DNA from 2 places in the Streptomyces sp. NBC_00203 genome. Region 2 is predicted to be linked to the other one. Evidence: riboswitches for the same ligand, from Rfam matches in the RefSeq annotation. Region 2 holds a riboswitch; the other holds the start of a gene.
What was found. Region 2 has a riboswitch for cyclic di-AMP ahead of OG975_RS28210 (transglycosylase SLT domain-containing protein). Riboswitches for the same ligand answer to the same signal wherever they lie in the genome.
Positions count from the first base shown of each region.

Region 1: it holds a riboswitch for cyclic di-AMP, as region 2 does, so the genes downstream of both, OG975_RS29395 (NlpC/P60 family protein) here and OG975_RS28210 (transglycosylase SLT domain-containing protein) in region 2, are expected to answer to the same signal.

Region 1 is NZ_CP108126.1:6,542,064-6,545,263, reverse strand. Features, by position in the region: gene pcrA (DNA helicase PcrA) at 1-799, opposite strand, end outside; gene OG975_RS29400 (hypothetical protein) at 875-1,027, opposite strand; cyclic di-AMP (ydaO/yuaA leader) riboswitch at 1,251-1,424, shown strand; gene OG975_RS29395 (NlpC/P60 family protein) at 1,432-2,598, shown strand; gene OG975_RS29390 (tellurite resistance/C4-dicarboxylate transporter family protein) at 2,696-3,200, shown strand, end outside.
Region 2 is NZ_CP108126.1:6,296,595-6,299,794, reverse strand. Features, by position in the region: gene OG975_RS28220 (CocE/NonD family hydrolase) at 1-645, shown strand, start outside; gene OG975_RS28215 (hypothetical protein) at 679-1,008, shown strand; cyclic di-AMP (ydaO/yuaA leader) riboswitch at 1,278-1,434, shown strand; gene OG975_RS28210 (transglycosylase SLT domain-containing protein) at 1,438-2,205, shown strand; gene OG975_RS28205 (HAD family hydrolase) at 2,240-3,052, opposite strand.

The DNA.
Region 1 (3,200 bases), 250 kb from region 2:
AGGCGCGGAGCAGATTGACCGTCGTCATGATCAGGTCGTCGAAGTCGAGCGCGTTGGCCTCGCGCAGCCGCGACTGGTACATCGCGTAGGCCTGGGCGAGGGTCTTCTCGAAGCCGTCGGCGGCCTGGGCCGCGAAGTCCTCCTCGTCGATCAGCTCGTTCTTCAGGTTCGAGATCTTGGCGCTGAACGACTTCGGCGGGAAGCGCTTGGGGTCGAGGTCCAGGTCGCGGCAGACCAGGGCCATCAGACGCTTGCTGTCGGCGGCGTCGTAGATCGAGAACGAGGAGGTGAAGCCGAGCTTCTTGCTCTCGCGGCGCAGGATCCGCACGCACGCGCTGTGGAAGGTCATCACCCACATCGCACCCGCGCGGGGGCCGACGAGGTGCTCGACGCGCTCCTTCATCTCGCCCGCGGCCTTGTTCGTGAAGGTGATCGCGAGGATCTGGCCGGGGTGGACATTGCGCTCGGCCAGCAGATACGCGATCCGGTGCGTGAGCACACGGGTCTTGCCGGAGCCCGCGCCGGCCACGATGAGCAGCGGGGAGCCGGAGTGCACCACGGCCGCCCGCTGGTTCTCGTTCAGCCCGTCCAGCAGCGCCGCCGCGTCCACGGCGGGCCGGGGCGCGCCGTCGCGGTAGTACGCGTCCCGGTCCGGCGGCACGTCGAACTTCCCGCCGAACAGATCGTCCGGAACGGGTTCCGGTACGTGATCGTCCTCGGGCGGCGGCGGGGGTTCTTCCTCGTGGGCCCGTGAGGGCTTGAGGTCCGCCAGGAAGCTGTCATCAAAGAGGCTGCTCATCGCTCTCCGAGTCTAGGCCGCCCCACTGACAGCCCGCCGCCACCCTGAAAACTCGACCGGAAGTCGTGACGCGGCTCAGAAGCCCAGGATCTTCCGGAGCCGGTCGCCCGGCACCCTCTCACCCTCCAGACCCGGTCCGTCACGGTCGGCGACGATCGTCGCCTTGCCGGGCACCCCGGCTTCGGCGACGTACGGCTGCCCGCTGTCGCACGAGAGCCGACGCGGCATCCGACCGTGACCGATTGCAAGCTAACGCCCGGAGCGGGGCGGACGTCACCACTCCCGACAAGTCGCCATAGATCACTCCGAATTGACCGCGCGGGGTGACGCCCAGGGCAAAGGTCACGAAAATGTATCGGGCATATCGCACATCAACCTTCACACGGGCCACACGAGTTGGCTAGCGTGCCGGGCAGGCCGCTCGACCCGCACCGGCGAACATCGCCGGGCCGTGCGGCCTCCGCCGAGTTCGGCGCGCCCTCGCGGCAGCCGGAGCCGGGGACCCAACCGACCTTGGGGTGAATCGGTCCACCTGCCTTGTGGGGCAAGGACCGTAGGGCAAACCTTCCGGAACCACCCGCCCGAACCCGACAGCTAACTCGGTAGGCGGATGACGGAAGGAGTCGCCTCTCTTGGCGTCGCATCGCACACCGCGTCCTACGGGTACGCGCGTAGCAGGCATACGGACCCCCGCCGCCCTGGCGACGGCGGCGCTCACCTCGGTGGCCCTGCTCTCCCAGACGGCGAACGCCGCGCCCTCGGCCGAGCCCAGGCCGAGCCTCGAAGAAGTCGAGAAGAAGGTCAACGACCTTTACCACCAGGCCGAGACGGCCACCGAGAAGTACAACGCGGCGAAGGAGAAGACCTCCAAGCAGCGCAAGAAGGTCGACACGCTCCTCGACGACGTCGCCAAGCGCACCGAGAAGCTCAACACCTCGCGCGAGGAGCTGGGTTCGTTCGCGGCGGCGCAGTACCGCACCGGGGCCTCCGCCCCCGACACCGCGACCCTCCTGCTCGCCGACGACCCGCAGGACTACTTCGACCAGACCCAGCTGATGAGCCGTCTGACCACCCGCCAGAAGGCGGCCGTCGACGACTACATCACGGAGCAGGCCGCCACGACGAAGAAGCGCGCGGAGGCCTCCAAGAGCCTGCAGACGCTGACCACCTCGCAGAGCGCGCTCAAGACGTCCAAGGCAGACGTCCAGAAGAAGCTCTCCGCGGCCCGCGAACTGCTCTCGGACCTGACCGCCGAGGAGAAGGCGCGGCTCGCGGCGATCGAGAAGAAGAAGCAGGAGGAGGCCGACCGCAAGGCGGCCGCGCTGGCACAGCAGCAGGCAGCCGCGGAGAAGGCGGCGGCCGAGAAGGCGGCCCAGCAGGAGTCGTCGTCGAGCACCTCGACCGGTTCGTCGAGCTCGACCACCACGGACTCCTCGTACGCCACCAAGGCCGCCAAGGCCATCGCCTTCGCCCGCGCCCAGATCGGCAAGCCGTACGTCTGGGGCGCGACGGGCCCCGGCTCGTACGACTGCTCCGGACTCACCCAGGCCGCCTGGAAGGCCGCCGGCGTCACACTGCCGCGCGTCACAACCGACCAGGTGAACGCGGGCACGACGGTCTCCCTCTCCGACGCCCAGCCCGGTGACCTGGTCTTCTTCTACGACGACGTCAGCCACGTGGGTCTCTACATCGGCAACGGCATGATGATCCACGCGCCGAAGCCGGGTGCGTACGTCCGCGAGGAGTCGATCTACTACGCCGGGACCTCGATCATCCACAGCGTGGTGCGTCCGGCGTAACGCGTTCCTGCGGGGCACGCGCGCGTGAGGCTTGTCATCCGCCACGCGCGCGCGTGGCCCGCGGGCAACCGGCCCGAAGATCCCTAGCATCGGGCCCATGCCAGCAGCCGTCTCCCCGCTCCGCACCTGGTGGGCCCAGCGACCGCCCGCCGCCGGTGCCGCCGTCATGGCCACCGGCATCATCTCGGTCGGGCTGCATCTGACCGGCTACGAGACCCTGTCCCGTATCGCGCTGGCCCTGGCGTCCGCCGGCTGGCTCGCGCTCGCCGCGGACTTCGTCGTCCGGCTGCTGCGCGAGCGGGAGCGGTGGGTGGAGGAGGCGGGCACACCGGCCGGGCTCACCGCCGTCGCGGCGACCACCGTGCTCGGTACGGGGCTGTCCGCACTGGGGTGGCAGGGGCCGGCCGAGGCCCTGCTCGCACTGTCGGCCGTCCTCTGGCCGGTGCTGCTCCTCAACGTCATGCGGCACTGGAAGCGCCGTATGACGGGAGTCGTGTTCCTCGTGTGCGTGGCCACGCAGGGGCTCGCGGTGCTGGGCGCCACGCTCGCCGCGGCCGTGGGCCCGGAGTGGCTCGCGCATACGGCGCTGGTGCTGTTCTGGC
Region 2 (3,200 bases):
CGTGACCAGGCGGTTTCCTGGAAACCGGGCACTACGGAGGACGTGGTTTTCGACCTGAACGGCATCGGCTACGCGTTCCCTGCGGGCCACCGCATCCGCCTCTCCGTCTCCTCGGCGTACTGGCCCTGGATCTGGCCCCAGCCGGGCTCGGAGGCCGGCTTCACCCTGGACCCGGCGGGCAGCGCGCTGGAACTCCCGCTGCGGGCACGGGAGTCGGCACCCTCCCTCACGTTCGAGGAACCGGAGCAGTCCGAGCCCCTGGGAGTCGTCGTCCCCACGACGCTGGACGAACCCCGCCCGGAACGCCTGGTCGTCCGTGACGTGGCCGCCGGCACCTGGCGTCTGGAGGTGGACCCGCGCTACGGCGGCACGCGCGTGTACCCCGACGGTCTCGAATTCACCGAGGACGCGCTGGAGACGTACACGATCGACGCCTCCGATCCCCTGTCGGCCCGCGCCCGCTCGACCTGGTCGGTCCGCCTCCACCGACCGGACCTGCCGTGGGACGCGCGGGTGTCCACGACGTCCGAGATCACCTGCGACGCCGAGGACTTCATCACCTCCAACGAGGTGATCTGCAAGGACGGCGACGAGGTGGTCTTCCACCGGACATGGGAGAGGAGAATCCCCCGAACCGCGGGCTAGAGGCCCGGGGGCGCCATAGGGAACGATCGCACCATGGCGCGATCGCGGACCGGGGAATTCCTGATGGACCTCGACGAGGGCATGCTCGCGTACTTCCGTGAGATGGCCCAGGAGATGGTCACGCGCTTCGGGATCTCGCGGGCGGAGGCGGTGGCGAGGATCAACAGGGCATACGAGGGGCAGCAGTTCGAGCCGTACCCCGACCTGATGTGCCACGAGTTTCCCGAATACTGGGGCTACGGCCTCTACTTCAAGCCCAACGCGGGCCGCCTCCCCGACGACGACCCCGACACGGATCTCTCCGTGTGGGAGGTCCGGCCGGCTCCGCCGAGGCACTCCCCCGTCTGGACGCTCGAACCGTAATGCCCGAGTTGCCTGGCTTGCCGCTTTGGTTGCGCTTGGTCGCGTGAATTGGGTCACGCCCGACCGGACCCCGCGCCAAAGCCCCCTCGGCGACTCCCCCTTTGCAAAAGGCAAGTTGAGGATCGAATTCCGGCGCAATCGGACGTTTCGCCCTCGCCATATCCAGGCTAAAGCGATCTTCACTGCGACATCAGGTCTTGTTCCCGACATGTGCTCTCGCATACGTTCGCCCCGATCCGAGCGGAACGCCGAATCCTGCCGCCGCCCGGAAACCCCACCCACCCACGCACGGCAGGAGCGGGGGACCCAGGTAAGCCGCCGATCCGGACCCCGGTTCGGCTAGGGGTGAAGCCGCGTCCACAGCGCGGCCGGGCATCTCCCGCCCGAACCCGACAGCTCACCTCGCAGGCACCGGAGAGGAAAATCGCCATGCCCGCACGAGGCAAGCACCGCCGTACGAAGACCAGCACTCTCACCCGCGGCATGGTCGCCGTCGGCACGAGCGGAGCCGCGCTCGCACTCCCCCTCGTGAGCGCGACCGGCGCGCACGCGGCCACACCGACACAGGCGGCACAGGTGGCGCAGGTCGCCAAGACCGCCGCGACCACGACCCTGGACGTCCAGCTCCTCACCTACAAGGTGGCCGCGGGCGACACCCTCTCCACGATCGCGCAGAAGAACCCCACGAGCGGCGGCTGGAAGAAGCTGTACGAAGCGAACCGTGCGGTCATCGGCGCGAACCCGGCTGCGATCCGCCCGGGCCTGACGCTGACGGTGGGCACGAAGACCGTGAAGTCGAGCTCGACGACGAAGGCAACCACGGCGACCGCCAAGTCCGCGGCGACCAAGGCCACCCCCGCCTCCACCACGACGTACGCCAACAACCTCGACGGCTGGATCAAGCAGTCCCTGGACATCATGGCCAAGTCGGGCATTCCGGGCACTTACAACGGCATCTACCGCAACGTCATGCGCGAGTCCTCGGGCAACCCCCTGGCCATCAACAACTGGGACTCCAACGCCGCCGCCGGTACCCCGTCCAAGGGCCTCCTCCAGGTCATCGACCCGACCTTCAACGCCTACCACGTCGCCGGCACCTCGACGAACCCCTACGACCCGGTCGCGAACATCACGGCGGCCTGCAACTACGCGGCGGCGGTGTACGGCTCGATCGACAACGTCAACGGGGCCTACTGACCAGTCCTCGACGGGGGTGTCGGCGCGGCCGGGCCTAACGAGCCTCGAACAGCCGCTCCAGCACCACGGCGATCCCGTCGTCCTCGTTCGACAAGGTCACCTCGTCGGCCACCGCCTTGAGTTCCGGGTGGGCGTTGGCCATGGCGACGCCGTGGGCGGCCCAGTCGAACATCGGGATGTCATTGGGCATGTCACCGAAGGCGAGGGTGGCGGCGGGGCCGAGCCCGAGGTGTTCGGCGGCGAGGGCGAGCCCCGTCGCCTTGGTCACGCCGCATGGCTGGAGTTCGACGGTGCCCGGCCCCGACATGGTGACCGTCGCCAGGGAACCCACCACTCCGCGCGCCGCCGACGCCAACTCGTCGTCGGACAAGGACGGGTGACGGAGCAACACCTTGCTGATCGGCTCCGTCCACAGGTCGTCGCGCCGCCGCACCCGCACCGCCGGCAGTGTCGGATGCGGCATCACGTACCCCGGCTCGATCAGCGTCAGCCCGTCCACGCCGTCCTGGTCCACCGCCGCGTAGAGCAGCCCGACCTCCGCCTCGATCTTGCCCAGCGCCGTCTCCGCCAGCTCCCTGTCCAGGGTCACCGACCACAGCAGACGGTCCGCCCCGGCGTCGTACAACTGCGCCCCCTGACCGCACACCGCCAGCCCCTCGCCGCCGAGTTCGTCGAGGAGCGGTCGGACCCTCGGCGCCGGCCGTCCCGTCACCACCAGATGCCGGGCCCCCTCGGCCGTGGCTCTCGCCAACGCGGCCCGCGACCGGTCGGAGAGTGTGTCGTCGCCGCGCAGCAGCGTTCCGTCCAGGTCAGTGGCGATGAGTGAATATGCAGTCGGAGCGGCCATGATCCGAAGAATACGGATCGAACGACACATCGGCCCGGCGTGAACCGGACGACGTCCGGTATCCCGTCCGCAACGCCGTTCACCGCACGGGCGGCGCGGACAGCGCGGCCGGTTCGGGCAGCACGAGCACCTCTCGGGGGGCGCGGAG